3 regions of the Corynebacterium faecale genome follow, and region 3 is predicted to be linked to each of the others. Evidence: riboswitches for the same ligand, from Rfam matches in the RefSeq annotation. Region 3 holds a riboswitch; each other region holds the start of a gene.
What was found. A riboswitch is a leader RNA that binds a small molecule or an ion and turns the genes downstream of it on or off. The one in region 3 is predicted to bind thiamine pyrophosphate.
Positions count from the first base shown of each region.

Region 1: another riboswitch for thiamine pyrophosphate. It lies ahead of CFAEC_RS08705 (thiamine phosphate synthase); the one in region 3 lies ahead of CFAEC_RS04825 (ECF transporter S component).
Region 2: another riboswitch for thiamine pyrophosphate. It lies ahead of thiM (hydroxyethylthiazole kinase); the one in region 3 lies ahead of CFAEC_RS04825 (ECF transporter S component).

Region 1 covers NZ_CP047204.1:1,901,982-1,912,305, forward strand. Annotated here, with positions in the region: gene rplS (50S ribosomal protein L19) at 171-512, opposite strand; TPP riboswitch at 734-847, shown strand; gene CFAEC_RS08705 (thiamine phosphate synthase) at 845-1,495, shown strand; gene thiO (glycine oxidase ThiO) at 1,492-2,574, shown strand; gene thiS (sulfur carrier protein ThiS) at 2,571-2,771, shown strand; gene CFAEC_RS08720 (thiazole synthase) at 2,776-3,561, shown strand; gene CFAEC_RS08725 (ThiF family adenylyltransferase) at 3,562-4,629, shown strand; gene CFAEC_RS08730 (Tex family protein) at 4,626-6,962, opposite strand; gene CFAEC_RS08735 (hypothetical protein) at 7,024-7,569, opposite strand; gene CFAEC_RS08740 (heavy metal translocating P-type ATPase) at 7,609-9,498, opposite strand; gene CFAEC_RS08745 (hypothetical protein) at 9,584-9,955, opposite strand; gene CFAEC_RS08750 (DedA family protein) at 10,054-10,324, opposite strand, start outside.
Region 2 covers NZ_CP047204.1:1,514,954-1,525,277, forward strand. Annotated here, with positions in the region: gene CFAEC_RS06935 (bifunctional hydroxymethylpyrimidine kinase/phosphomethylpyrimidine kinase) at 1-1,217, opposite strand, end outside; gene thiM (hydroxyethylthiazole kinase) at 1,214-2,026, opposite strand; TPP riboswitch at 2,020-2,127, opposite strand; gene CFAEC_RS06945 (NAD(P)/FAD-dependent oxidoreductase) at 2,292-3,725, opposite strand; gene CFAEC_RS06950 (class I SAM-dependent methyltransferase) at 4,111-5,427, shown strand; gene CFAEC_RS06955 (MFS transporter) at 5,449-6,852, opposite strand; gene CFAEC_RS06960 (phosphoribosyltransferase) at 7,082-7,558, opposite strand; gene CFAEC_RS06965 (manganese efflux pump MntP) at 8,005-8,577, shown strand; gene CFAEC_RS06970 (arsenic resistance protein) at 8,591-9,592, shown strand; gene CFAEC_RS06975 (hypothetical protein) at 9,575-10,324, opposite strand, start outside.
Region 3 covers NZ_CP047204.1:1,029,822-1,040,145, reverse strand. Annotated here, with positions in the region: gene CFAEC_RS04865 (hypothetical protein) at 1-703, shown strand, start outside; gene tpx (thiol peroxidase) at 710-1,207, opposite strand; gene CFAEC_RS04855 (ATP-binding cassette domain-containing protein) at 1,298-3,631, shown strand; gene CFAEC_RS04850 (PIG-L deacetylase family protein) at 3,628-4,374, opposite strand; gene CFAEC_RS04845 (calcium:cation antiporter) at 4,401-5,468, opposite strand; gene CFAEC_RS04840 (nucleoside/nucleotide kinase family protein) at 5,540-6,016, opposite strand; gene CFAEC_RS04835 (energy-coupling factor transporter transmembrane component T family protein) at 6,013-6,768, opposite strand; gene CFAEC_RS04830 (ABC transporter ATP-binding protein) at 6,765-8,135, opposite strand; gene CFAEC_RS04825 (ECF transporter S component) at 8,143-8,775, opposite strand; TPP riboswitch at 8,765-8,874, opposite strand; gene CFAEC_RS04820 (4-hydroxybenzoate 3-monooxygenase) at 9,169-10,324, shown strand, end outside.

The DNA of each region.
Region 1 (10,324 bases), 870 kb from region 3:
GGACCAGTTCGCCGCGCTGATCCCCCCACCTGATGTGTTCAGACGAGGGGGCATTCTTAGGCATATTCCTATTTGGCGGGATGGAGCAGGAAAAAACCCCCGGTTCTCACGCTGGGTGATGAACCGGGGGCTGGTCAATGGGGTTTAATTCAGTGACCTCACGCTATTGATTAGCGCTTCTCCTTGATGCGGGCAGCCTTACCGCGCAGTTCGCGCAGGTAGTACAGCTTGGCGCGACGAACATCGCCACGACGGATGACCTCGATGGACTCCAGGTTCGGGGAGTGAACCGGGAAGGTACGCTCGACACCGATACCGAAGGAAACCTTACGCACGGTGAAGGTCTCACGGATACCACTGCCCTGACGGCGGATGACAACACCCTTGAAGAGCTGGGTACGGGTGGTGGTGCCTTCGATGACCTTGACGTGAACGTCGAGGGTGTCACCGGGGCGGAAAGCAGGAACGTCGTCGCGCAGGTATGCGGAGTCGACCTTATCCAGAATGTTCATGAAAATGTCCTTTGACAGTCAAGGGAAAGAGGAGCCTGGCGGCACTTCCCCTGATGTGGGGCGCTCGGCCGGTTCGTATCCGTTTCAGTTTTGCGCCGCTGCCACGTACCGCAACCTCAAATGAGGCAGAGCGATATGCACAGTCAACCTGGATATTCTTTCATGTTCTCAGGGCAATGCCAAATCCCCTCCGCCACCATCGGATCATCTACACTGAAGGGCCAAACCCCCACGGGTGCCTGAGGTATCAGGCTGAGATCGCGCTGCAGTTCCGCGCGAGAACCGTATGAACCTGTCTGGTTAGCACCAGCGAAGGAAGAGAGGCTGGTCCCATGCGACCCATCCCTGATCTGCAGTGTTATCTCATCACCGGCCACGGATCCACGGAGCATGTCGTGGACGTGGCCCGCAAGGCTGTTGCCGGTGGAGCCCGGATGGTGCAGGTGCGCAGCAAACCCATCTCCGCGCGCGATCTCCATGCGCTGACCGAAGCCGTCGCCCGTGCGGTGGGCGATACCGCCCATGTGCTTGTCGACGACCGCGTGGACATCGCCCTGGCCCTGCGCCGCCGCGGACTCCCGGTCCACGGGGTGCACGTCGGGCAGGATGACCTGCATGTCCGCGATATCCGTGCGCTGCTCGGCGAGGATGCCCTCATCGGCCTCACCACCGGCACCCGCGAGCTGGTGGAGCAGGCCAATGAGTTCGCCGATGCGATCGACTACATCGGTGCCGGACCTTTCCGCCCCACCCCCACCAAGGATTCCGGCCGCACGCCCCTTGGCATCGAGGGTTACCGCGAACTGGTGAGGCTGTCACGGGTACCGGTGGTGGCCATCGGCGATGTCACCGCCGATGATGCCCAGTCCCTCGCTGCCACCGGAGTCGCCGGTCTGGCCGTTGTCCGTGGACTCATGGATGCTGATGATCCCACTGCCTATGCTAGGCGCCTACTCACCGGATTCGAGGCGGGAAGCCGATGAGCAGCGTCACTGTTATCGGCGGAGGGCTCATTGGTCTGGCGTCAGCCCTGCGTCTGGCGGATGCCGGGCACACCGTCACCTTGATGGATCCCTCCCCCGCATCCGGGGCCACCCATCACGCCGGTGGCATGCTCGCACCTGTGGCTGAGGTGGTCTACCGGCAGGAGGATCTGTTTCCGCTGATGGTGCGCTCGGCGGAGTTGTATCCGGGGCTGCTGGAGGTCGTCGCAAAGCACACGGACCTGCCCACCGGGTACCGGAGGGAGGGCACCATGGTGGTGGCCGCGGACCGGGCGGATTCAGCGCATCTATCGGAGTTGGCGGACTACCAGGCCACCCACGGTATGGCGGTTGAGCGCCTGCCGGTGCGTCAGGCACGCGCACTGGAACCGGCGCTGAGTCCCCAGTTGGCTGGAGCCGTGCTGATCCCGGGAGATCACCAGGTTAATCCGCGGATGTTCGCCACAGCACTGCTGGATGCGCTGCACAACCTCGGCGTCACCGTAGTGCGGGAACGCGCCACCGCGCTGCCCGATGATGAACAGGTGGTACTGGCCAATGGTCTGGGTGCCGGCGAGCTGTATCCCGGACTCCACTTGCGCCCGGTTTACGGCGATATCCTGCGCCTGGGTGTTCCTGATCATCTGCAGCCCCTGCTCACCCGCGTGGTGCGCGGCTTCGTGGAGGATCGGCCTGTCTATCTCATCCCACGCACTGATAACACACTCGCCATCGGTGCCACCTCGCGGGAGGATAACCGTCCCATCCCGCGTGCCAGCGCCGTGCATGATCTGCTGCGTGATGCCATCCGCCTGGTGCCCGGCATTGAGGAGTGCGATTTCCTAGAGGCCACCACCGGGGCCCGCCCGGGCACCCCGGATGATCTCCCCTACTTGGGAAGGGTGGATGAGCAGCTGATCATCTCCACCGGCTATTTCCGCCACGGGATCCTACTGACGGCGCTGGCCGCAGATGCCACCCTGGCGCTGGTGGAGGGCCGCGATCCAGGCATTGACCTGCGCGCCTGCCACCCGCACCGACACCATAAACCTGTTTCAAAGCAAGGAGTTTCATCATGAACCTGACCGTGAACAACCAGTCCGTGACCACCGATGCCACCACGCTGGAGGGCCTGGTCGAGGAGACCCTCGGCAGGCTTCCCGAGGCCGGCGTGGCCGTGGCCGTCGACGGTGACGTGGTGCCCCGTTCCCAGTGGAACCGCGACCTCGAAAGCGGCCTCACCATCGATATTCTCACCGCCGTCCAGGGAGGCTGAACAGATGCTCACCATCGCCGACCGCACCTTTGACTCCCGCCTGATCATGGGCACCGGTGGTGCCACTTCGATGGCCATGCTGGAAGATTCCCTTGTTGCCTCCGGGACGGAACTGACCACGGTGGCCATGCGCCGTCACGCCGCCACCGCCGGGGATGGTGGTGAATCCGTCTTCGAGATGCTGCGGCGTCTCAACATCGCACCGCTACCCAACACCGCCGGGTGCCGCACCGCCCGCGATGCTGTCATCACCGCGAAACTTGCCCGTGAAGCATTGGGCACCAACTGGGTCAAGGTTGAGGTCATCGCCGATGAGCACACCCTGCTCCCCGATGTGGTTGAACTCATCGACGCCTGCGAACTACTGGTCGCCGAAGGGTTTATTGTCCTGGCCTATACCTCCGATGATCCCGTGGTGGCCAAGCGCCTGGAGGATGTCGGATGTGCCGCGGTCATGCCCCTGGGCTCCCCCATCGGCACCGGCCTGGGCATCCTCAACCCGCACAATATTGAATTGATCTGTTCGCGCGCGACCGTGCCGGTGCTCCTGGATGCCGGCGTGGGTACCGCCTCCGATGCGGCACTCGCGATGGAGCTCGGATGCGATGGCGTGTTGCTGGCGTCTGCGGTCAACCGTTGTCAGGACCCGGTGACCATGGCCCGCGCGATGCGGTTAGCCGTGGATGCCGGACACCTCGCCCGCACAGCCGGGCGCATCCCCAAACGCGACCATGCCGTGGCCTCCTCTAGTTTTGATGGACTGGTGTCCTGGTCGGATCAGGTGCTGTAGATGACACTTCCGGATACCGAACTGCGCCGCACCGCCCGCCAACTCGCCCTGCCTGGTTGGGGAACCTGGCAGCAAGAACGCCTGCACAATGCCCACGTGCTGGTCATCGGCGGCGGTGGCCTGGGTTGTCCCGCCATGCAATCACTGGCATCTGCCGGGGTCGGGCACATCACCGTCATTGATGATGACACCGTGGACATCACCAACATCCACCGCCAGATCCTCTTCGGTGCCTCCGATGTGGGCCGGCCCAAGGTGGAGGTGGTGGCGCAGCGTCTGCACGAACTTCAACCCGACATCACGGTCACCCCATTGCAGAAGCGGCTGACCGTGGAAAACGCGGTGGAGCTGCTCGGTGAGGTTGATCTGGTCCTCGATGGCTCTGATTCCTTCACCACCAAATACCTCGTGGCGGATGCCGCAGAGATCACCGGCACTCCCCTGGTCTGGGGCACGGTGCTGCGCTTCCGCGGTGATATCTGTCTCTTCACCGATGGTGTGGGGCTGCGTGATCTCTTCCCCGCCCAACCCACCGGTGATTCCATCCCCGACTGCGCCACCGCCGGGGTGCTCGGTGCCACCACCGCCATCATCGGCGCGCTCATGGCCACCGAGACCATCAAGTTCCTCGCTGGTTTACCCACCCAACCGGGACGGATGCTCAGCTACGATGCCCTGACCGCCACCACCCGCAGCTTCACCGTGACCGCTGACCCGGCGCGCCCCCGGGTGACGGAACTACAGGCGACCTATGCCGATGCGGTGTGTGCCCTCGGGCCGACTCCAACAGAGCTGCTGGATGAGGTCCGCTCCGGCGCGGCAGTCCTGCTGGATATCCGTGAGCCCCATGAGTATCTGCTCAATGATTCACTGGCTGAGCTGACACCGGTGCGGTTGCCGCTCTCGGCGATCTCTGGCCGGGAAACGGTTGAGCAGGCACTCGGGGATGCCCGGCGCGTTGTGGTGCACTGCGCCTCCGGTGTGCGCAGCGCAACCTTCTGTGACCAGTACTCGGACCTGGATCATGAGCTGCTCAACCTGCCCGGTGGCATCAACGGGTTGGTTTAACGCCCAAGCCCGGCGCGTTTGAGTGCGTCGGCCATCGCGCCACCCGCAGGCGTTGGCTGTGCTTGTCGACGCTGCCCCTGCCCGCCACGGTCCCCCGCCCTGCCGGCGGAACGGTTGTCAGTCTGTTTGTCACGGCGCTGGCCTGAATTCTGGTTCTTGCGCTTCGGTGCGGGCGCGCCGGGTTCATCGGTCAGGCGCAGTGACAGACCGATGCGTTTGCGGTCCACATCCACGTCCATGACCTTGACCTTCACCACCTGGCCCGAGCGGACCACTTCATGCGGGTCGGAGATGAACTTGTCACTCATCGCGGAGACATGGACAAGTCCGTCCTGGTGGACTCCCACGTCCACGAAGGCCCCGAAGGCTGCCACGTTGGTCACGGTTCCCTCGAGGATCATGCCGGGGTTTAAGTCGGAGAGTTTCTCCACGCCTTCCTTGAAGGTGGCGGTCTTGAACTCCGGGCGCGGGTCACGGCCTGGTTTATCCAGCTCCGCGATGATATCGGTCACGGTCGGGATGCCGAATTTCTCATCGGCGAAATCAGCTGGGCGCAGTGTGGCCAGCAGGGCTGAATTGCCGATGAGGTTGTCCATCCCCACTCCGGTGGCCTCTACGATGCGACGCACCACCGGGTAGGCCTCGGGGTGCACCGCGGAGGCGTCCAGTGGGTCTTTACTCCCATTGATACGCAGGAAGCCGGCGCACTGTTCAAAGGCCTTCGGTCCCAGGCGCGGCACCTTGTTCAATTCCTTGCGGGAGGTGAAACCCCCGTTGTCATCGCGGTAGGCCACGATGTTATTCGCCAGGGTGGAACTGACACCGGCCACCCGGGTGAGCAGTGGTGCGGAGGCGGTGTTGAGGTTGACGCCGACTGCGTTCACGGCATCCTCGACCACGGCGTCGAGGGTTTTGGCCAAAGCATGTTGGTTCACATCATGCTGGTACTGCCCCACGCCGATGGCTTTGGGTTCGATCTTGACCAGCTCAGCCAGAGGATCCTGCAGGCGCCGGGCAATCGAGACTGCACCGCGCAGGGACACATCCATGTCGGGGAACTCATCGGCTGCAATCCCGGAGGCGGAATACACCGAGGCACCCGACTCAGAGACCACCACCGGGGTGGGGCGGGTACCGCCGGCCTGTTTGATCAGGTCAGCAACCTCACTAGCGAGCTTCTCGGTCTCACGGGAGGCGGTGCCATTGCCCACCGCCATCAACTCCACTCCGTGGGTGGCGCAGAGGCCCGCCAGTTCCTGCACCGCATCGGTCCACCGGTTCTGTGGCTGATGCGGGTAGACGATCGTGGTATCCAGTGCCTTACCGGTGGAGTCCACCACAGCCACCTTCACACCATTGCGGAAACCCGGGTCCAGACCGATGGTGGCGCGCTGACCTGCGGGGGCCGCCAACAGCACATCACGGAGGTTGGTGGCGAAGATATCCAGTGCCCCGGCCTCGGCTTTTTCCTTCAGGCGCATGCGTACATCCAGGCTGGAGGACACGTAGAGCTTGGTGCGCCAACCCCAGCGCACTGCTTCAGCCAGCCAGCTGGAGCGGGAGGTGTCCAGATCAAAACGGTCCGTAATCATGCCCTCGTACAGGGTGTCCTCCCCTGCATCCAGGTTCAGTTGGAGCACTCCCTCGTTCTCACCGCGGAGCAGCGCCAGGATGCGGTGTGAGGGCAGGGACTCAAAGGATTCATTGAATTCGAAGTAGTCCTTGAACTTGGACCCTTCAGTTTCTTTTCCTGCCACCACGGAAGCGGTCATGGAGCCACGTTTGTACATCTGTTCACGCACCCCACCCACGAGGTCAGCGTCCAGGGCGAAGCGGTCAATGAGGATGGCTCGGGCCCCCTCCAGGACCTTTTTGGTGTCCTCGAAACCTTCGGTGATGAAGGAACTGGCCGCATCAGATGCATCGGTTGCCGGGGCGTGGATGAGCTTATCCACCAACTCTTCCAGACCGGCCTCCCGTGCGATATCCGCCTTGGTCCTGCGTCGTTTCTTGAACGGCAGGTAGAGATCCTCCAGGCGGGCCTTGGTCTCACACCCGAGGATCAGTGCCCGCAGGTCCTCGGTGAGCTGGCCCTGCTCCTCGATTGCAGTCAGAATTGCCTGCTTACGGTCTTCCAATTCACGGAGATAGGTCAGGCGCTCCTCCAGCTGTCGCAGCTGGGTGTCATCCAGACCGCCGGTGACTTCCTTGCGGTAACGGGAGATGAAGGGGACGGTGTTCCCTTCGTCGAGAAGCTTGATGGCCGCAACCACCTGCTCCTCCCTGACACCGAGTTCGCGGGCGATTGCGCTGGGAATTGAGATCACTGACATTCTGGCGATTCTAGCGTGGAGTGCGGGGTGCACGCCCGGGTGGGTGGATCACCTGGCGTGGTTAGAACCCACAGGGGGCGGATAGATCAGCTTCGGCAATGGCCACATTGCGGATCAGTTCATCCCCGCCCACCCACTCGTTGACCAGCACCTCTCCGGGTGCCAGCGCCATGATGTCAGTCATGGTGGCCGATACCTGTGGGATGGCCTCATCCTTGCCCTTAACCGACCCATCGGTTCTCACGGACGAAATGATGAGCAGGTCGGGACTCTCCCTGGCTTCCAGGGACTGGCCCACACTCCAGGGTGATTCTGGGGCGTTCATGTTCACGGCTAAGGTCCCTTGTTGTGGCTGATCAGCAACCACGGTTCCCAGGGTGGGGTTGACCTCACTGTCCCGCAGGTGCTCCCGGCCCGCCACGATGTGGACCTCGGTCACGGCGTACTCACAGGTGATCACGTGAACGATCAACTCACCACGGTCATTCACAGAAAAGGCTGTCTCGCCCCGGACATCGGCTGTGATGAGGTTGCCGCAGGAGGTGAGCCCAGTCAGTGCCAATACTGCGCATGCCGCACTGGCTGCAAGGGAGAAGGGACGTGTCATTGCTCAAGGTTACAGTCCCCCCCTCGATCCGCCACGGGATTAGAAATCGCTGAGTTTATCCTTGGTAAAGGGCACGCGTGCGGCGTTGAGGATGGCCACCACATCGATGATCTCCTGGGCAATCGCCCCCATGAGCGGGGTGAGCCAGCCGAATACCGCCAGCACCATGCCGAGGAAGGACAACACCATGCCCCCGATCGCGGTCTGCAACGCGATCCGTCGCATGCGTTTGCCGATGTGGATCAGGTTATCCAGGCGTTCCAGGGAGGAATCCAGCACCACCGCGTCAGCAGCCTCGATGGTCACATCGGATCCCGCACCGAAGGCCACCCCCACGGTTGCCGCCGCCATCGCGGGGGCATCGTTGATGCCGTCGCCGAGGAACATCGTGGAGCCATGCTCATTGTGTTCACGGACCAGAGCCAGTTTCCCCTCGGGGCTGACACCCGCGTGGACGGTGTCGATGCCCACTTTGCCCGCCAGGTATTCCACCTCGGAGGCGCGGTCACCGGAGATGATCATGGTCTCGGTCGTTCCGTGTTTCCTGCCCAGGTGGGAGATGAAATCAGCTGCTGATTTCCGGGGTTCATCGCGGAACTGGATGAAGGCGGCGAACTGGCCGTTAATCAGCATCACCGACTCCATGCCCGCCTGGTCCTGCGGGAGAAACGATGAGTCCGACAGACCTTTGCGGTTGGTTAATCTGATTTCATGCCCGTCCACCATTCCGGTGAGACCCTGGCCTGGTTTCTCTGACACGGAGGTGACCAGGAGCGTCTCAACGCCCCGGTCATCCGCCTCGGCGACGATGGCCGTGGCCAGCGGGTGGCGTGAATAGCGTTCCACGGCTGCAGCGAGCGACAGCGCATAATCATCGTCCAACCCCTCAGCTGTCTGGAAGTGGGTGATCCTGGGGCGCCCATATGTCAAGGTTCCTGTCTTATCGAACATGACGGTATCCACCTTGGACACTTCTTCCAGGATGCCCGGGTTCTTAATGATGATGCCCCGCTTGGCAGCCAGATTGATCGCACCGATGATGGCTACCGGTACACCGATGAGCAGCGGACACGGCGTGGCGATCACCACCACCGCCAGGAAACGGGTGGGGTCACCGGAAATGATCCAGCCGATCGCTCCCATCGCCAGTGCCAACACGGTGTACCACGCCCCCAGGCGGTCAGCGAGCCGGCGCATCTGCGGACGGTTCATCTCCGCCTCACGCAGCACACCCACGATGGTGGCATAGCGGGAGTCCTCTGCCAGGGCGGTCGCCCTGATCACCAGGGCGTCATCAGCGTTGATGGCACCCGACATGACCTCGGACCCTTCGGATTTACTCACCACATAGGGCTCACCGGTCAGATAGGACTCATCCATCGCGCCATGTCCGGAGATCACCTCGCCGTCCACCGGACACAGTTCATGGGGTAATACCACCAGTGCATCGCCCATTCGGACATCATCGATCGCGATGTCCTGCGTGGTGCCGTCACTCAGTCTGCGGTGGGCGATCTGGGGAGCACGCCTGGCCAGTGCGTCCAAGGTGGCCGAGGCCCTCTTGGAGGCCGCCTCCTCCAGTGCCTCACCACCGGAGAGCATCAGCACAACGATGGCCGCCACCAACCATTCCCCGAGCAGAACCGAGGCGATGATGGACACCGCCGCCAGGGTGTCCGCCCCACCGCGGGTGGCGATGGCGGATTTCATCACATCCATACCCAAGGGGATGCCGCCGCCAATGATGATCGCCATCAGAGGCCAGGACGCGGCAAACCCCTCCAGCCCGAGGACAAAACGGAGGATGAGGTAAACCGCGATCGCCACCAGTGTGGCGGTGGCGATGACGCCATCCCGGGAGCTGAAGAAATCACGGAAACGGTTGGGTTGTTCAAGATGGTGGACCTGGAGTTTGGTAGCGGTGCCCATACCCCCAAGCATAGCGTCCGAAAATCGCCCTCACCAACCTGGATAGGATTACCTTATGGGATTTATGTCCATCGAACCCCTCCGACTAATTGCCATGTTGCCATGCGCATGACGCGGTCACACCTGGCTGGGTGGCGCCCTCGAGGGAGGTCCCGTACCAATACGTACCCTTGGGAAGCGACTTCACCACGAACTGGGTCAGATCCTTGAGATCAGCGTTGGACTCACCATTGACCACCACCCGGTGGAGCACCTCCACGATGGGTGGGTAACCTTCGGTCTGGGCGAAATGGGTGACCAGCATATTATCCGGTTCGCAGGTGAGATCAACGGGCTGCGCATGGATCTCAGAGACGTTATACCCGACCTTCTTCAACCCATCCGGCATGGCGGTTAACGCCCTGGTCCATTCCTCAGGTCGGATGAGGATATTGAGGTCAGTGGAAACTACACGCATCGCAGGACTCCATTCAGCTGGTGCTTTTATAGTGCCAACCGTACCCTGCCCACTGATCCCACAACAGGGGTTCAGGACTGGGTCTTCCGCAAAGTTTCCTATATCTTCTTTGCCTGCTTACGGGCCCGGAGTACCGCGATCGCAACCAGGGCCAGGGTGATCCACAACAGGTAACGGTTGATCACATTGACCACCTCCAGCACCTCTTCACCGAAGGTATAACCCAGCCACATCATCAGACCGTTGATCACGAGGATGCTCACCACATTCCAGGCCAGCATCACCGACAGCCCGATCTTCAGCAGACCCGCCACGGCATTGAGAATAGTTCCAGGCACCGGACCGGGCAGATACCCCACCGGGATCAGG
Region 2 (10,324 bases), 490 kb from region 3:
GCATTGTCAGCATTCGGGCCATTCAAGTGACCACCCTTGACAATCACGATGGTGTTGTTCTGTGCCGCGAAGGTCAGGGCCTGGCGTACGGCGGTGTCCATCGATGGGGCTGGCGGTTCGTCGCAAAGCACAGCGAGCTCGGGGATGTTGGGGGTGATCACATCGACCTCGCCGGCCAGCTCGAGCAGCGCGTCCGCGGCATCCGCGTCCAGGAGGCTGTCGCCGCTGGTGGCCACCATGACCGGGTCCAGGACGACAGGGCCGTGGTCACGTTCGCGCAACCACCGGGTGACCTGGCGGACCGTGGCGGCACTGCCGAGCATGCCGAGCTTGACCGCATCCACCGTCACATCAGAAAACACCGACTCCAGTTGCTGATCCAGAAACTCCGCGGGTGGGGTGTGCACCGAGGTGACACCGTGGGTGTTCTGCGCGACCAGCGCGGTGACCACGGACATGCCGAAGCCACCGGCGGCCGCGATCGATTTGAGGTCAGCCTGCACACCCGCACCACCTGTGGGGTCAGTGCCGGCGATCGTGAGCACACGGGGACGGGAGGGCGTGCGTGCGGCGTCGATCAGCGCACGCAGATCACGCGCCGCCCCACCCGGATCGTTGGCCGCCATGATCTCCGACACCACACACAGACCATCAACGTCGGTACGCGCAAGCCTGGACGCATTGCTCAGATCCACACCGCCAATGGCCACCGACCGGATCCCGTGGCGCCTGCACACGGTGGCAATGTCTGCCACCCCGTCAACCCCCAGGGCTTGAGGTGCATCAGGTTTGGTGGCGGTGTCATGCACCGGACCGAGACCGACCACGTCGGGCAGTGCCACACCGGCGCGCTCACACCCGGCGATCACGGTGTGCAGCTGCTCCATGTTCTCAATGGTCAAGCCCACCATTAGGTGATCGGGGAGAGCCTGGCGCGCCTCCACATAAGGGATATCCCCCTGACCGATGTGGAGGTGGCATCCGAGTTCCACCGCGGTATCGAAGCGGTCGTTGAGAAACAGCGGGCGCTCCAGACGATCGCAGATTTCCTTGAGCTCCACGGCGCGGGCCCGGAAGGTGGCGGCATCGGCGTCCTTATCACGCAGCTGCACCACGGTCACACCTCCGGCGGCGGCCTGCTCCACGATGCCGGCGACCTTATCCGGCCCACCGCCAAGCTTCGGATCGGTGACAAGATAAAGGCTGAAATCGGTCACTGCTGTTCCTCCCGGATGCTGGTCAGATCTTCGAGTTGCGCACGGTCGAGTTCATACAGTGCGTCGATCAGTGCCACGGCGAAGGAGCCCGGCGCGCCCGCGCGGGTGGCGGCGATCTGACCGGCGGCACCCAGGTGGGCGTGTGCGGCGATCACGGCGTCGTGGGCATTGATGTCGGTGTCACGTGTTGCACCGAGGTATGCGGCGGTAAGCGCCCCCAGGGCGCAACCGGTGCCGATGACCAGCTGGAGCATCGGGTCACCGGATTCCAGCCAGGTGACCCGTCCCGTTGACACAATGAGATCCTCAGGTCCGGTCACCGCGACCACACCGCCGGTCTGTGCGGCGAGCTGCTGGGCTGCGGTGAGGGCGCCGGCGACGTCATCGGTGGAGTCAACACCACGGCCACCGGCTCCCAGGCCGGCGAGCGCGACGATCTCGGAGGCGTTGCCGCGGATTGCGGCAGGGTGCTTATCCACGATTGATTGTGCAAACGCCGTTCGTTCCGGCAGCCCGCCCACACCCACAGGGTCAAGCACCCACGGCGTACCGGCTTCGGTGGCCCCGGCAACGGCCTGGTGCATGCCTTTGTACTGTTCGGCTGAGGGGGTTCCCGGATTGATCAGAACGCCGTTGGCCACCTGTGCGAAGCCAAAGGACTCCGCGGGTGTGTCTGCCATGGCGGGTGTTGCCCCGGAGGCAAGAAGAGCATTGGCGGTGAACTGCATGACCACGGTGTTGGTCAGGCATTGAATGAGAGGAGTGGTGGCCCGCACGTGTGCGAGCGCGTCCAGATATGAGTCAGCCATCAAACGGCCATCCCTTCGCTAGTATGAGCTAGAGCAGGTTCATCGGGTGTGATCTCAGCTTGTCCAGTTGATTACTGTGACAAACACCCCGTGCCTAGCCCACACACTAGCAAAAGGGTGCGGTTGGGAGATCAATAGGTGTTCAGACCATGGAAACGGAAGATGGCGCGGGCATGTTCCACAGATGATCCGGCTGCGGTCGCGCACCAAAAAGCCTCCTGTGGCCACTCAGTGCTGAGTGGCCACAGGAGGCTTGGTTTAACTACTACTTTTCGTGACGTGCCTTCTCGATGCTGCGGGTGGCACCGTAACGGGTGGTGTCCAGCAGTTCGATCGGGATGTCCGCGTCCTCGGTGTCAATGACCTGGCCGAGCTTGGCCAGCGCAGTGCGGGCGTGCAGCTGCTGACGGGTGGTCTCCAGGTTCCAGCGCTTGCGGGACAGGGCGTTGAGGCCCCAGCTGATCGCAGAGACGAAACGGTTGCGGAAGCCGACCAGGAACATCAGGTGGACAGCCAGCCACAGCAGCCAACCGATGAAACCGGTGACCTCGACCTTGCCCATCTTCACCACTGCGGAGAAGCGGGACACGGTGGCCATCGATCCCTTGTCAAAGTAGTCGAAGGCCTCGCGCTCAGTGTTGGAGCGACCCTCCACCTCGGCGGCGATCTGCTCTGCCACGTACTCGCCGCCCTGGATGGCCACCTGGGCCACACCCGGGAGTTTGTCCAGCGCCATCATATCGCCGACCACGAAGACGTTTTTGTGCTCGCCCACGGACAGATCAGCGTTGACCGGAACGCGACCCGCGCGGTCGACCTCCACGCCGGCCTGATCGGCGACGAGCTTGCCCAGTGGGGAAGCGGCGACACCGGCGGACCAGATCTTGCAGAACGCCTGGATGCGGTGCTCTTCGCCGTCCTTGGTCTTGTAGGTGACGGCGTTTTCATCAACATCGGTGACCATGGCGTTGAGCTTCACGTTCACACCGAGCTTTTCCAGGGTGCGCTGGGCGTTACGGCCGAGACGCTTACCAAAGGGAGGAAGCACCTGCGGGGCGCCGTCGAGAAGCACGATTTTGGCGGAGGACGGGTTGAAGTTGGTGTACTCACCAGCCAGGGTGCGATGTGCCATCTCTGCCAACTGTCCGGCGAGCTCCACACCGGTGGGGCCGGCGCCGACGACCACGAAGGTCAGCAGGCGCTCACGCTCAACCGGATCCTCACAGATCTCCGCGCGCTCGAAGGCACCGATGATGCGGGCACGCAGCTCCAGGGCATCATCGATCGTCTTCATGCCTGGTGCGAACTGTGCGAAGTGGTCATTGCCGAAGTAGGACTGGCCTGCACCGGCACCGACAACGAGGGAATCGTACTCGTAGACGCGGGTATAGGAACCCAGGGATGCAGTGACGGTGCGGGCGGTGATGTCAATGTTGGTAACCTCACCCTTGATCACGTTGACATTGTCCTGACCACTGAGGATCTGGCGCGTGGATGGTGCGATCTCGCCCGAGGAGAGGATACCGGTGGCCACCTGGTAGAGCAGTGGCTGGAAGAGGTGGTGGTTGGTACGGTCGATCAGCGTGACATCGACATCTGCCTTGGCCAGGTTCTTGGCGGTGAAAAGACCGCCGAAGCCGGAACCGATGACGACGACATGATGGCGGCCGCCTTCGGGGCGGGTTGGGTTCTCGGACATAGGGGTCACAGTCTCCTGGTCGTTGATAAAAATGGATGCACGGGGGGCGCTCAGCCATGAGACGCCATATACCTTATAAACAATAGTCCTAAACGTGTGAACCAACAGGATCGGGTGGCCCAACCCTGTCTGTTTTGGGGGAAAATGTGGTTTTTCCGCCCGTATTTTTAACTCAAGCCCTCGTTTATGGGGTTATTTATGGCGTGCGTCACCACAATAGCAGCACGAACATTCTGCAGGTGGTGTATCGCGCGAACAAGATGGCGAACACTGTTAAACAGTCGCGCCTCCGCCGGTTGGGGGCCAGTTCCGTCTACACTGCAGTGAGTATATTTTCCCGTGTCAGCCTGATACCCGCATAGTCTCCTGGAGGTGCATGAAACGCATGGTAGAAGCGCGTTTGCACCATCTGGAATCAATCGATCCCGAGGAGTGGCCAGGGGTGGCCACCGTACCGGACTTCCCACTCAGAGGAGTCCGCGCCCGACAGGCGGAAGCTAGGTTTGCAAAGGCCTGCGAGAACGCCGGTCTTGACCTCGTAGGTGATGAGCCCGATCTCACAATCGACCATGAAGAGTTATTTTCGCGTCTCGCGGCCACCGGATGGCTGGGATTGGCCGAAAGTTACATGGCAGGCGAGTGGCACAGTGACAAACTCACCGATGTCCTCACCGCGCTCCTGGGCGTGGGTTACCGCCCGAGGGGCAGGTTCCAGTCCGCCTTCACCCTTCCCGATACCGCCCGGGATAACGGTGGCGCGCTGCCGGCGGAACTGATCCGTTTGAGTTCCGGTGATGGGATGAGCGCCTTCGGTGGGGTGTTCGCCTCCGGTGTGCCCACCACGGTGCGCACCGCGGTGAAGAGTTTTGTTCCCGGCGCGGGGCGAAACCGCGAACCTGGATCGCACTTCGTGGATGTCACCACCATCGCCGATCCGGTGGCCGTGGAGCGGGAGGATCTGGGTGAGGCCCAGCGCAGGGCTGCGTCAACGCTGCTGGATGCCGCAAAGGTGCGATCGGGTTCCCACGTCCTGGAGTATCCGGCATCCGGTGGAGCGGTCTCCATCCTCGCTGCACGCCGCAACGCCACGGTGGATGTCCTTACTGCAGATCGCGCCCAGGTCTCTGCCCTGGAGGAGCTGTTCATCCTCGCCGGGGTGGAAGATGATGTGCACATCCGCAAGCTTCCCGCTGCCGTCCCCGGAAAGTTGGACTGGGGTGGTGCCTATGACTCCATCGTGTCCATGGAGAAGCTGGAGGTGGTCGGGACCACCGGGGCGAAGAAATACATCAAAGCGCTGGATCGGATGCTGTCCACAGGTGGGTATGTGGCCATGCAGTCACTCGTGGCCACGGAACAGCTGGGCCCCGTCGCCCGTGAGGCCCTTGGGATGTTGCGTGCCTATATCTGGCCGGCGCTGACCTATCCCACGACACAGCAGGTACACGAACTCGTTGATCGGGGCTCGTCCCTCCGGGTGATCGCCGAGACGCATTTCCCGGGGCACTACCTCAAGAGTGTGCAGCTGCAGCGCGAGGTATTCGAGGGCCAGATGCGCGAAGCGGCGGCCGACGGTTTTGATGCCGTCTTCCGCCGCATGTGGGTCTACCACTACGCACTCATTGAAGCCATGCTCCGACTGGGCTACCTGGGCGCCGCGCAGTTCACTCTGACCACGAGGAACCGACGCGGGCGCAGGTAAGTTCGCCGGGATGTTGAAGGACTAGACCTGGGTCAGGTCGTTGTTCCTGTTTTCCTTCATGGTCAACACGGCGATGAAGGTGATCAGGGTGACGATGATCAGGTAGATACCCACCTGCGCAACCCCGTAGGACGCCACCAGCCAGGTGGCGATGAACGGAGCCACAGCGGCACCCAGAATCGAGGAGACGTTGTAGGCGATGCCTGAACCGGTGTAACGGACGTTGGTGGGGAAGAGCTCAGGCAGAATGGCGGACATCGGTCCGAAGATCAGACCCATGATGGACATGCCGAGGGTGAGGAAGAGGAACACGGTTGGCTTGGTGGCGGTTGCGGGATCCAGCAGGGCTGTGAAGGTCATGCCGAAGGCGAGCAGCAACACGGACGCCAGGATCAGGGTCTTCTTGCGGCCCCACACATCCGCCAACCACCCGGAGATCGGGATCATGATGGCGAAGAACGGGATGGTGGACAGCTGCAGCTGGAGGAACTCGAAGTAGGGGATGGACAGGCCGAGCCCCTGCGAGCGGTCACCGATGCCATAGGACAGGATCCAGGTGGTGACCAGGTAGAACAGAGTGTAGGTGGACAGCATGATGAAGGTGGCCTGCACCAGGGGGCCCCGGGAGGTGGCGAACAGTTCCTTCAGTGGGGACTTCACGCGCTTGCCCTGATCCACGGCCTGCTGGAAGACGGGGGTCTCCTCGAGGGCGAAACGCACCCACAGGCCGATGATGATCATCACCGCGGAGGCCAGGAACGGCACACGCCAGCCCCAGCTCATGAATGCACCCTCGGCATCGCCGGTCTGGTGACCGAGTGTCGCGACGAGGATGAGGAAGAAGCCATTGGCCAGGAAGAATCCAAATGGTGCTCCCAGCTGTGGCCACATGGCGGCGCGGGCACGGTGACCCGGTTCCGCATTCTCACCGGCCAGCAGCGCGGCACCCGACCACTCACCACCCAATCCCAGTCCCTGACAGAAGCGCATGAGCGCCAGCAGGGCCGGGGCGATGATGCCGATCTGGCCGTAGGTGGGAAGCAGGCCGATGAGGATGGTTGCGATACCCATGGTGAGCAGCGAACCGATCAACGTGGCCTTACGTCCCACGCGGTCACCGAAATGCCCGAAGACGATGGATCCCAGCGGGCGCGCCACGAAGGCGAGTCCGAAGGTGGCAAAGGACGCCAGGAGGTTCACCGTGGGATCATCATTGGCGGGGAAAAATAGAATTGGGAAGACGGCAACGGCTGCGGTGGCATACGCATAGAAGTCATAGAACTCGATAGTGGTGCCGATGGTGGACGCCGCCGCAACGCGGCGTTTGGTGGCCTTATCGACGACGAGAGGTTGTCCCGTACCCGGCGTTGGGCTGCCGGGGTGTGCGGTGGTGACTGCCGAGGATTGTTCGGGCAGGGATGACATGACTGGTGAATCCCCTTCATTTCTGCTGAGAAAAATAAGTATCATCTCAGGATTCCACAGGCATTTCCCAGTTGCCAATCCCACGCCATGGAACAAGGAGGATTAAGGTTCCGCATGGTGGGATGAGGGGGTGGGTGTGGCTGTGGCGTCGATAAGCTGAAAGCGTCGGGGAACACATAAACCCCCGAGCTGCACAGGGCAGCTCGGGGGTTGGGCGCGAAGGCTCCTGTCAGGCCTGCGCCTGCACGGGAGGAAGGCTGGACCAGGGGAAGTTGATCCACTTGTCGGTCTTACGCCAGACATAGTCAGGCTTGAACACACTGTGTGGCTTCTCGTAGATCACCGCGGTGCGAACCTCCACCACATTATCGCCCAGGAACTCATGAACCAGTTCCATGGTCTTGCCGGTATCGGCGACATCATCGGCGACGAGGATTTTCATGCCGCTCAGGTCGACTGCCTTCGGCGTGGGTGGGAGCATCAGTGGCTCCTGGAGGTGTTCACCCACGTCGGTGTAGAACTCAACGTTCATCACCGAGACGTTCTTGATGCCCAGGGCATAACCGAGGGCACCGCCGATCAGGAGGCCACCACGCGCAATGGACAGCACGCAGTCAGGCTTGTAGTCATTGATAATGTCCTGGGCCAATTCGCGCATGGCCGTGCCGAAGAGTTCATAGGTGAGAATCTCGCGTTCCGCTGTCATGGGTTTGAGTCTATCCAAGGTTTGATTCATCCAAGCAATCAGCCTTTGTTTAACTCCGCTTCACCCTGCGTTCATAAAGCTGTCCAGAAAGCATGCGAGGGGCCTGGCCAGCGGTTTAAACAAAAATGTTCGCCAGAATGAACACTTATCTTCCAGTGTTTTGATCATGTTGATACGTGTTGACTTCTGCCCGTCGAGGATCAATACTGGGTAACCGGAGCGAAAACCCTTTCAGTGGTTTAAGCCTGAGATTTTCGAAGGGGAGTAGTTCCACAACCGCGATGATCACGGTTGTGCGGCACAGTCGACATACTGGTGCACGTTCCCTGCACCCGGCCTGCCACCCGCTGCAGCTGTGTTTTCAGGGCGAACGAGACCTTCGGCGTACACAATCGCCGGGGGTCTATTTTTATGCCCAGGCACGGTCAGAGGAGAATCATGCCACCATGTCCCTAGCCCATGTCATGTTGCTGTCCTTCAGCGTCGCAGCAGATGCCTTCGCCTGCTCCATTGCACGTGGCACCGTGATCCGCGTCAACGCATTCAAACGTTCCCTCATCCTGGCGGCCATCTTCGGCATCTTCCAGATGGCCATGCCGGTGATCGGATGGGGAATCGGTTATTTCTTCGCCGAGCTGAGCTTCATCGCGGCCATTGATCACTGGATAGCCTTCGTGCTGCTGGTGGGTGTGGGAGCCAAGATGATCTGGGATGCCTATCACCCGGATGCTGAAAAGCCCCTTGTGGACACCGGGGACGTTCAACTCAGGCCCGCTCTCATCCTCGGCCTGGCCACCAGCATCGATGCCATGGCGGTGGGCATGGGCCTCGCCTTGATCCATGCACCCATCCTGCAGGTGGCGTTGGTGATGGGGTTGCTCACTTTCGCCCTGTCCCTGGCCGGTGCCTGGATGGGACACCGTGGTGGTGGTCGATTCGGGAAATGGGCCACGCTGGGCGGGGGACTGGTCCTGATGGTCCTGGGTGCCAATGTCCTCCTGGACCACCTGCTCGGTTAGACTCCCTGGGGTTATGGACTGGTCGAGATTAACGTCGAGATTAACTCAGTGGTGTGATAGGCATCAGATCCCGTTGTACCTGCTGGCGATCCTTCTCGGCGCCCTGATAGGTCTAGCCGCGCCCTCGGTGGCACCAGCCGCGGAAGTCGCAATCAACCCGGTGCTGATAGCGCTCTTATATGCGACCTTCCTGGGGATCCCGTTGACACGGCTCGGTGGTGCGGTTCGAGACATCAGATTCTTCGGGGCCGTCATGTCCTTGAACTTCCTGGTGGTGCCCGTCGTGGTGTTCGGTCTGAGTAGATTCATCGCCCATGACCAGGCACTGCTTGTAGGTGTTCTCCTGGTGTTGTTGGCTCCATGCATCGACTACGTCATTGTGTTCGCCGGCCTGGCCGGGGGAGACCACGCGCGGCTCCTGGCCGCGGCGCCCCTGCTCATGTTGGTGCAGATCCTGTTGATTCCCCTGTACATGAGCCTGATGGTGGGGTCCGAAGTCTTCCAGGTGATCGAGCTGAGAGCTTTCGGAGAGGCCTTTTTGCTGCTCATCGTGGTGCCATTGCTCCTGGCCGCCCTCACACAGTTTCTGAACCTGACCCGTATCATGGCTCTGTCTGAAGCTTTCATGGTGCCACTGATGATGCTGGCCCTGGCCGTGGTGGTGGCCTCACAGATCGATGCCGTGAGCCATCAGCTCGGGCAGCTTCTTCACGTAATCCCGCTGTATGTAGCCTTCCTTGCCATCATGGTTCCATTGGGCATGAGCATGGCGAAGCTCTTCAGACAGCGGGTGCCTGCGGCACGCGCGGTGGTGTTTTCTGGAGCGACCCGCAACTCACTGGTGGTCCTGCCGCTGGCCTTGGCACTGCCGCCTGGACTCGAATTGGTTGCCGTGGTGGTGGTGACCCAGACGCTGGTCGAGCTGATCGGCATGGTGATCTTTGTCCGTCTCATCCCCAGGTTGGTGAAAGACCCGTGGGAGGGCCGGGCAGAGCTGTCAGACCAGCGGGGCTGATACCTCCGCGATGGCTTTGTCACCGTCAGTGTCCTTGTCAAACACCGATCGGGTGTCCAGGGAGATGATGTTCTCCACAGGTACCTCCGCCAGTGCGTCCGCGGCATGTCCCGGTTCGGACATGGAAATTTCAGGGGGAACCAGCTTTTGGGCTACACGGAACTGGAAATCCAGATCAAGGAACTCTTGCAGCACAAGATGCGCCACTCGGGTTTGGGATCTTAGATCGAGCTCTTTTCTGGCGTCGGTGACGTCTTCGCCTTCATTCTCCCAATCCCAGTATGGATCAAGGTACCGGTTCCAATACTTGGTGTGGGCTATTCCCAGTCGTTCGGATGGGACGTGGGCTTCGAGGGAGTGGATGCGGACCCGGACATCGCGCACCCCAGAGCCGAAGATCGGAGCGATCTCTCCACCCACGGGATCACCGTAGAGGCCCTGCACCGGGAAATAGGCATTCGACCACCGGGTGACCGAGAAGAGGGCTGCATGATGTGCCACCAGGGCGTTCTTGTTCCCAGACGTATATTCTCCCGGGTAGAAAATCCCGCGCCCGATGTCCGGTGGGCAGGATGGATATTCACGCTGGCTGAAACTGTCTGCTTGCAGAGCAGGATCATCATCGAACATGAGCCAGTCAGCGTGAGCCAGGGGAGAGCCCAAGGTGATGAAATCTGTCACCAGCCACTTCGCCCCCCGGGCCCGCGATTCCTGCCACAGTGCATGCTGGAT
Region 3 (10,324 bases):
CACCACCACCTCGAGTGTGCACATGACCACCCTGCAGACCTATCCACGGGATGGCGGGGTGCCTCTGTCTGAGATCCTGGAGCGCAACGACGACGGATCACTCCCCCAACCAACCCGTTCACAGTTCAGCCAGATGCCCACGCCCGTGCAGGAGCCTCCCGCGGTGGCCACCACCCCGAGAACTGCTCCACCGGCGGTGCTCCCCCGGGAGAACATCACCGTCCCCATGGCTCCCTCCCGGAGTCCGGATCCGACCCCGCTGCCACGGCCGACTCCCCAGAACGTAACTTCTGACACTGACTATCAACCACCGGTACCCGAACTCCCCGCACCCCGGGAACCTTCAGCGCCTCCCGCCAACCCCCAGGCGCCCCAGGCACCCCAGCTCCCCCTAAGACCAGAGATCTTTGACATCGAGCTGATTGAAGATCCCCCGGTTCCCCTGTGGCCAACGGATCCGCCTCCGGAGTCAACGGCACCTCCCACGACATCAGAAACCCCGGATGATGCCCCGGATGATGCCACTGAAACCTATGGCGACAGTGTTCCAGGGGCCACTGACGAGCCCGCAGAGCGGGCCGTTGAAGAGTCAGCCACCACCGAACCACTGGATGACACGCCAGAGGAGGAAAATAATAAGGACCTGAACCAGCCTGAAGAGGCGGGCGCAAGTCCTTTGACGGTTGAACAGGGAGAGGGTTAAGCGGGTTTAGCCCAGTGCCTTGATGGCGGCATCATAATCAGGTTCGGTCTTGATCTCATCGACCAGCTGGGTGTAGGTAATGTTGCCCTCCTCATCGGCGACGATGACAGTGCGTGCCAGCAGTCCCTTGAGCGGGGAGCCTTCCAGAACCAGTCCGTAATCCTCACCGAAGGTGGAACGGAATGCTGAAGCGGCGGTGACATTGTCCAGGCCCTCGGCACCGCAGAAGCGGCCCAGGGCGAATGGGAGATCCTTGGAGACACACAGCACAGCGGTGTCATCCAGCTTGGAGGCCTCCTCATTGAACCTACGGACGGAATCAGCACAGATGCCGGTGTCCACGGAGGGGAAGATGTTCAGGACGACCTTCTTGCCCTTGAGATCAGCCAGGGAGACCTCTCCGAGGTTGGTGTCCACCAGGGTGAAATCAGGAAGTGCGTCGCCCACTGCAGGGAGGTCGCCGGATGTAGGGGTGTCAGTGCCATCAAAATGAGTGTTAGCCATGAGCACCATCCTATGGGACACTGCACGCCACCCGCCACGCCCCATCACGCCGGCATTCCCGGACGGGTGTCTTTTTGTACACTTTGCCACATGCAGACTGCTGACTCCCACGACATGATCCGGGTTCACGGGGCCCATGAGAATAACCTCAAAAATATCTCCGTTGATATTCCCAAACGACGCCTGACCGTATTCACCGGAGTGTCCGGATCAGGAAAATCCTCGTTGGTGTTCGGGACTATCGCTGCGGAATCCCAGCGTCTGATCAATGAAACCTACAGTGCCTTTGTCCAGGGATTCATGCCAACGCTGGCCCGCCCGGATGTGGATCTGCTCGAAGGGATCACCACCGCGATCATCGTGGACCAGGAACAGATGGGGGCCAATCCCCGTTCCACCGTGGGCACCGCCACCGATGCCACCGCCATGTTGAGGATCCTCTACTCCCGCATCGCAGAACCACGTGCCGGTGGCCCCGGCGCGTACTCCTTCAACGTGCCGTCCGTGAGTGCCTCCGGTGGATTCAGCAAGTCCGGTGGCAAACGGGAGAAGGTGGAGTTCACACGTACCGGCGGCATGTGTCCCCGGTGTGAAGGCATGGGACGGATATCTGATATTGACCTGACCCAGATGGTGGATGAGTCGCTGTCGCTTAATGACGGCGCACTGCTCATCCCCGGTTATAAGGCTGGCTCCTGGAGCATGCGGGCCTATGCCGAGTCCGGTCTGTACCCGGCGGATATCCCCGTCGGTGACTTCACTGGGGATCAGCGCCACGCCCTGTACTACCAGGAACCGACGAAAATTAAGTTCAGTGGCATCAATGTCACCTATGAGGGGCTGGTTCCCAAGATCACCAAGTCCATGCTGAGCAGGGACCGTGCCGGTATGCAGAAGCATATCGGTGAGTTTGTGGACAGGGCTGTCACTTTCGTGGACTGCCCGGAGTGCGGCGGCACACGCCTGGCGCAGCATGCATTGGACTCCCGGATCAATGGGAAGAATATTGCTGAGTTATGTGCCATGGAGGTGCGTGATCTGGCGGAGTGGATCACGGGGGTGGATGCTCCATCGGTGGCGCCGTTGATGCGTGGGTTGTCGGAAACACTGGATAATTTCGTGGCGATCGGCCTGGGATACCTGCAGCTGGACCGGCCTACCGGCACCCTGTCCGGTGGGGAGGCACAGCGCACAAGGATGATCCGGCACCTGGGATCCCCCCTGACCGATATCACCTATGTGTTTGATGAACCTACCGCGGGCCTTCACCCTCAGGATATTGAGCGGATGAACCAGCTCCTGCTGGATCTGCGGGACAAGGGCAACACCGTCCTGGTGGTCGAGCATAAACCGGAGACCATCGCCATTGCCGATCATGTCATTGATCTGGGTCCGGGCGCCGGAAGGAAGGGCGGTGAGATCCAGTTTGAGGGCACCGTCGCTGAACTCGAGGAGTCCGATACCGTCACGGGGCGTCATCTCCACGACCGTGCCACGCTGAAAGAATCCTTCCGGTCCCCCACCGGCGCACTCCAGATCAGGGGTGCCAGCCGCAACAACCTGCGTGATGTTGATGTGGATATCCCACTGGGTGTTCTGACAGTGATCAGTGGCGTTGCCGGTTCCGGCAAGTCTTCTCTGGTCCATGGGATTTTCCGCGATGAATCTTTTGTGGTGGTGGATCAGTCCTCCATCCACGGGTCCAACCGCTCGAACCCCGCCACCTACACCGGCATGCTTGATTCCATCCGCAAGGCCTTTGCCAAGGAAAATGATGTGAAGCCTGCACTGTTCTCCGCCAACTCGGAGGGGGCCTGCGCGACCTGTAAGGGCTCCGGTGTGATCACTGTGGATCTGGGCATGATGGCCGGGGTGTCCTCCCCGTGTGAGGTGTGCGAGGGCAGGCGTTTTGATGATGCTGTGTTGGACTACCATTTCGGCGGGCGGAATATCGCCGAGGTGCTGGCCATGCCGGCGGTGTCGGCGCATGAGTTTTTCGGAGCCGCGGAGTCAAGGATCCCGGCTGCGGTGAAGATCGCCAAGCGCCTGGTGGATGTGGGCCTGGGGTACATCACGCTGGGGCAGCCTCTGTCCACGTTGTCTGGCGGTGAGCGTCAGCGCTTGAAGCTGGCCACCCGGATGGGAGACAAGGCCACCACCTTTATTCTGGATGAACCCACCACCGGCCTGCACCTGGCTGATGTCCAGACCCTGCTCGCGCTTTTTGATTCTCTGGTGGAGGCCGGTAAATCCGTCATCATCATCGACCACCACCTGGGTGTGCTGGCCCATGCGGATCACATCATCGATGTCGGGCCCGGAGCCGGTTCCGATGGCGGCCGGGTCATCTTCGAGGGCACCCCGGTTGAACTGATCAACGCCGATACCCCGACGGGCAGGTATCTGAAGGCGTATCTGGCCTAAGCGTCGAACATCCGGAAGGCCACCGCGAATTCCAGGTCCACCCCAACGGCCTGGGAGGCCCCGAGGCGCAGCATCTCGGGAATGAACTCCTCCGGTTTCGGGTGATCGGGAAGCACCCGGAGGTACTCAGCGTGGGCTTTGAGGGATTCCACCCCGCATTCCATGGCGCTGTGTGAGATCCCGGTGACATGGGTGGGGTTGGGCACACCCGCGATCAGGATCTTGGAGGCGCTCCAGGGTTCCAGCCCCTCCTCATCGAGGAGTTCACGCTGTGCCCACGGGTTGGCGGCGTCGCGGGTGGCATCAATGGTGGCCAGGCCCGCCACACGGTGATCAGCCTGGTTGAATCCGCCGTAGGCTTCCACATCGAAGTTCGCGGTGATCACGGCATCGGGTCGGCGCTGACGGATCACCCGGGCGATGTCCCGGCGTAGTTCCAGATTGTAGACCAACATGGAATCCGGGTGGTCAAGAATGATCAGGTCGGAGACACCGACGCAGGCACATGCCGTGCGCTGCTCTTCGGCGCGCAGCGGGCCGACCTTTGCCGGATCCATGCCCTGGATTCCCGCCTCACCATGGGTCAGCAGGAGGTAGGTCACCTCTACTCCGGCATCCGTCCATTCCCGCACCGCCGCTGACAGCCCGTATTCCGGGTCATCGGGGTGGGCGACCACCACCAGCACCCGCTTCCAGGAGCTCCACTCGAGTTGTTGCACTGTTTCCGCATTCGGGTTTGTCATGTCGCCCAGGGTACTGATCAATGTTGCTAGTGGAACAGCGCCATGACGTACATGCCGAAGATCACCAACAGGACCGCACCGTGGACAGCGGTGATCCTGCGGGCGGTGAACGTCACCGCGGTCACCGCGATGGTCATCCCCAGTATCAGCAGGTTGAGCGGGCTCTCAGCCAGCACAACGGGTTGTCCGGTGACCGCTCCGATGATGAGCACCGACGGGATGGTCAGCCCCAGGGTGGAGACAAGCGCACCGTGGGCCAGGTTGATCACCCGCTGGATCTCCGCGCCCCAGGCTGCACGGACGGTGGTGATGGTCTCCGGGAGGAAGACGATCATCGCGATCACCACACCCGCCAGTGCCACCGGTGCGCCCCAGGCAGCCAGGGTGATGTCCATCAGGCCGGCCATGTCATGGGAGAGCCACACGATGGGCAGCACGGTCACCACGAGCACGAGCATCCGGAAGACAACCTCACCACGGAAGGCGGATCCCTGCGGCAACGCTGCAGCCGCATCCTGGAAGTCAGCGGCCTGGGCCCCCATCTGTCGCCAGAGGAAGAACGCGTACAACACGATGGTAGCCACCGCCACGGCGATCCCCTGGCCCCGTAGATACTGGCCATCCACACCCAGAAACACCGGCACGGCGAAGGCCACGGCGGACAGCATCAGAATCAACACCAGGTAGGTCTGTGCCCCGGTGCCGTTGTGCACCAACCCTCCATGCCGGAGACCACCGACCAGGAAGGAAATACCCACCACGAGCGCCATGATGATCATGGACACCGCCATCACGGAATCCCGGGCGATGGTCGCGGACTCCCCCGGCCCCAGCAGCACCGCCACGATGAGAATGACCTCGATGATGACGATGGACAAGGTCAGCACCAGGGAACCATAGGGGTCCCCCAGGATATGGGCCAGGCGCTCAGCTTGTTTCACCACCCCGAAGGAACAGAACAGGATCACGCCGATGATCACGGCGAGCAGCAGTGCGGGTGGCCCCGGAATGGCCACCAGCGCGAACAGTGCGACGGTGACCCACCCGACGATGATGCGGATGAGATCGATTGGATCCAGGCGTGTGGACGGCATGATCGCCAACGCTCCTTGAACACTCGGCGGGGCCGTCCCCAACGGTAGTGGGTTCGCGGGCCGTCCCGCGATCAGGCCAACCCTAGCACGTGATCCACCGCCACATGCCCGGGTCCGGAGAAGTGCACACGCTCCTGTGCCGCCCACATCTCCCACCACGGGGCGTACCCCGGGTCACGCGCCAGGGCGCGCTGCCTCCGCGTTGTTTCCGGCCCCAGGATCCGCACGGTGATCACCGTGCCCACTGCCTCAGCTGCGCTTATCGACGCCCCCGTCACCGCCCCGCACCCTTCAATGATGAGGCTTGTGTGGGCGCGGATCGGCACCCACCTGGCGCGCTGGTTGCGTTCCCAATCCCACCGCCAGAATCCGGGCTGGACAGGGTGCAGCACATCGGTGGCCACCATCTGACTGGCGGCGGCGAGCCCCGCCCACCCCGGGTAGAAATCCTCGAGGTGCACCAGTTGGAATCCGGTCTCCTCGGCGAGTTCACGCGCCAGGGTGGTTTTGCCGGAACCGGACTGCCCGTCGATCAAAATGATGATCATGTACCCAGGAACCTGAAGTAACCGGTCTGGATCGACACCACGATGGCGGTGACGGAGATGGCCAGGCACACGAGGATGACGGCGGCGTCGATAAGCCCGACGGTGGAGGAACGGGCCCAGGTCCTCCCCCGGTGGCGACCGAAACCACGCGCCTCCATGGCGGTGGCCAGTTTGGAACCGCGGCGCAGCGACAACACCAATAACCCGAAGGCCATGGTGAAGAAGTGACGGATCCGCCCCTGATCCGCGATACCGCGGGCACGACGGGAGCGGTCCATGGACTGCCAGTCATCGCGGAACAGCGACACCAACCGACCACCGGCGACGGCGCCGATGACGAACCGTTCCGGCAGGCGTGCGATCTGTGCCAGTCCATCACCAAGGTCGGTGGGGTCCACCCGGGAGATGAGCACCACCACCGGCAACCCGACGGCGAGCACACGCACACCGATCGCCAATGCCAGGGACAGGGAGTTGTCGGTGACGTGGGCGAGCAGGAAACTGAAGTACTCCCTGCCCTCCGGGCGTCCGTAGAGCGCCATGGACAACGCGGCGATCGGTGCGATGAGAAACAGCGGCCAACCGCGTTTGAACAACTGCCTCCAACTGACCCCGGCAAGGGGTGCCAGCAGGATGGTGGCGGCAAGCGCAATGGCTGCGGATACCACATCCACGCTGATCAGCAGCGGGGTGGTCAACGCTATCACGGCGGCGATGCGGGTGACCGGGTTGATACCTTCAATCACATTCACCGCGCACTCACCTCCAGATGGTGATCCCCCAGGGCCGCGATGAAATCCGGATCGTGGGTCACCGAGACGATCGTGGTTCCGGCATCCGTGAGTTCGCGCAGCATCCACACCAGTTCCCGGAACGTCACCGGATCCTGGCCGAAGGTGGGTTCATCCAGGATGAGCAGCTTCGGGGCCGCCACCAGTGCGGTAGCCACCGACAGCCGGCGCTTCTCCCCACCGGAGAGCGTGAAAGGGTTGGCATGCTCCAGATGGCGAAGGCGCAACCGGTCAAGCAGTTCCTCAATGCGGCTGGCGCTCACCGGATCCACGGTGCCCTTGCGTTTACCGGACATGATCTTCGGTCCGACCTCGATCTCATCCCGGACGGTGCGGGCCACGAACTGATGCTCCGGATCCTGGAAGACGGTGCCGATGCGCCGGGCGAGATCCGCGGAACGCCACTGGTGCGGTTGCCTGGACACCCCCTGACGGAGACTGTCCGAGAGGTGCAACTGCCCATCCTTCGGTGGAATGAGACCTCCGATGGTCAGGGCCAGGGTGGTCTTGCCCGAGCCGTTGGCACCGGTGATCACCGTGGAGGCTGCTTCGGGGATTTCAAAGGAACGCGCCGGGCCCCAGCGGGTGAGCAGGTTCTCAGCTGACATCACGGAGGCGGCGGCAGGGTCCCTGCGGGATGGTAGATCTGCAACCCGTGTGAGTTCCCCCGCCGTGATCTCCTGAACGCCCTGATTGTCGAGCCGGAGGATGCGGTCGACGGTTCCGGACCAGAGCTGGTGGCGGTGCTCCACCACGATGAGAGTGGCACCGGTTTCAGCGACCACGCGGTCGACGGCCTCGACCACCTCCCGCTGACCCAGCGGATCCAGGTTGGCGGTGGGTTCATCAAGCAGGATGAGGTTGGCCCCCATGGCGATGACTCCGGCAAGCGCGAGGCGCTGCTTCTGTCCGCCGGAGAGGTGCCGGGTGGGATGATCCAGTGGCAGGGTCAGACCCACCATGTCCAGGGCCCGTTCCACCCGCGGCCAGATCTGTTCCCGCGGAACCTTGAGGTTCTCGCAGCCGAAGGCGACATCGTCGCCGATGCGGGAGGCTATGACCTGGGAGTCCGGATCCTGCAGCACCAGGCCGACGGCGGCGGCGTCGATAAGCAGGGAACCGTAGGTCTCGCCCTCGGTGTCATCACCGAGCACGCCGGCCAGGGCTGCGAGCAGGGTGGATTTACCTGAACCGGAATCGCCGGTGAGCAGAATCCGCTCCCCCGGTTCGATGGTCATGTTGATGCCCTGGAAAGCGGGTTTCTTCCGGGATGCGTGGCGGTAACCGAAGTCCCTGACCGTCACGCGGGTACCGATGGTGGTGGTCACGATGGGTTTAAACCTCCCTGCGCAGCTCGCGGCCGGCGGCGAAACGATCCAGTGCGCCGGTGCGGGCGAGCGCACGCACCAGGAGGAAACCCACGAGACCGGCGAGCAGCGCGCCGGAGATCATCAGGCAGGAGAAGTAGATGATGTTGAAGGCCAGGGACATGGCGAAGTAGGCGCTGAGGACGGCCTCCAGGAGATAGGCGCCGACGCCGGCCCCCATGCCCGCGAGGATCGCCACCGGGAGGGTGAAACGGCGGTAGAGGAACAGTGCGAAGATCAGTTCCGCCCCGAGCCCCTGGGCAATGCCGGAGTATAAGGTCTCAATGCCCCACTGTGAGGCCAGCGCCGCGGAGACGGACGCTGCGATGACCTCGACGAACAGTGCTGCTCCCGGCTTGCGGATGACCAGACCACCGAGGACACCGCCCAGTAACCAGACGCCGGCTGCCAGCCCGCCAAGTCCGGGGGTCAGGGCATCGAAGGCGGTGAACCATGCGTAGCCCACCGAGTTCCACACCACGAAGATCAGTCCGCAGGCCACGCCGAGGACTGCTGCGATGACGATGTCAATGACACGCCAGGTGTGTCTGGTGTTCTTCTTCTGTGCCTCCCTGGTTGAAGGCAGACGTGTATCAGTCATGTTTCCTCCCTATCGCCGGCATTACCCGGATCAGGTTCAACGGTTGTGGCTGCGCCACCTCTCAGCCCGGATTTTCACCGGACACCCGTGCAATTCGATGTATGTACTCAGGTACACCACGTACCGAGGAATTCATGCTAGCGCACCGATGGGTGGGGTTGTCCAATGTCGGTTTGTGGTAGTCAGAGCACAGTGACCGGAACCATCCCCCAAATCCCTTAACCACACCCCTGGGTACACCCTTGCCTGGATGCCGTGGCGTGAGATAACGCAGGATGTGGCGCGTGCCATAGACTATGACAGTTGTTCGCCAGATGAACGCCTTGCTTCACTGCGCCCACCACTCGTATGTTGAGGCGCAGATCACTTAATGCCTTAAAGAATGGAGCCTCCATGAATCACGTCCCAGTAGCCATCATCGGTGCTGGACCGGCCGGTCTCACCCTCGCCCATCTGCTGCACCTGCAGGGTATTGAATCGGTGGTGTTTGAAAGCCGCACCCGCCAGGCTGTGGAGGAGACGGTGCGGGCAGGAATTCTGGAGCAGGGCACCTTGAATCTCATGCGGGAAACCGGCGTGGGCGAACGCATGGAACGCGAAGCTGACCATGACGAGGCCATCGACATCGCCATCAACGGTGAGAACATCCGCATCCCCCTGACGGAACTGACCGGCCACAAGGTGGCCATCTACCCGCAGCATGAGTACCTCAAGGACTTCATTGCCAAGCGCATCTCCGACGGAGGGGAACTGCTCTTTGAAACCACCGTGGATTCCGTGGAGAACTACCAGGGCGATGGCCCGGCGACCATCACCTACACCGATGCAGACGGCACCACCCACCAGCTGAGCGCTGATTATGTGGTCGCCGCCGATGGTTCCAGTTCCCCCTCCCGCTCACTGGTCACCGCTGATGGTGGCATCCGCGCCCGCCATGAATACCCGTATGCATGGTTCGGCATCCTCGTGGAGGCTCCGAAGACCCAGAAGGAACTCATCTACGCCACCCACCCCGAGGGTTTCGCGCTGATCTCCACCCGCACCGACACTGTGCAGCGTTACTACCTGCAGTGCGATCCGGAAGACACTCCCGACATGTGGCCGGATGACCGCATCTGGGAGCAGCTGCACCTGCGCGCTGACTCCCCCGGCATCACCGTCTCAGAGGGAAAGATCTTTGACAAGGCCGTGCTGCGTTTCCGCTCCGCGGTGACCGAACCCATGCAGAAGGGTCGACTGTTCCTGGCCGGCGATGCCGCGCACACCGTCCCGCCCACCGGGGCCAAGGGGCTCAACCTGGCGGTGGCCGATGTGTCCGTGCTCGCACCGGGCCTGACCCGTGCCATCAAGCGTAATGACACCGGTCTGCTCGATGACTACAGCAAGCTCGCTGTCCCGCGCATCTGGAAGGCGCAGCACTTCTCCTTCTGGATGAGCTCGATGCTCCACGCGGTTCCCGGCGAGGACCACTTCGCCACCCAGCGCCGCTTCGCCGAGCTCCGTTCCGTTCTGGACTCCGAAGCTGGCCAGCGTTACCTGGCTGAACAGT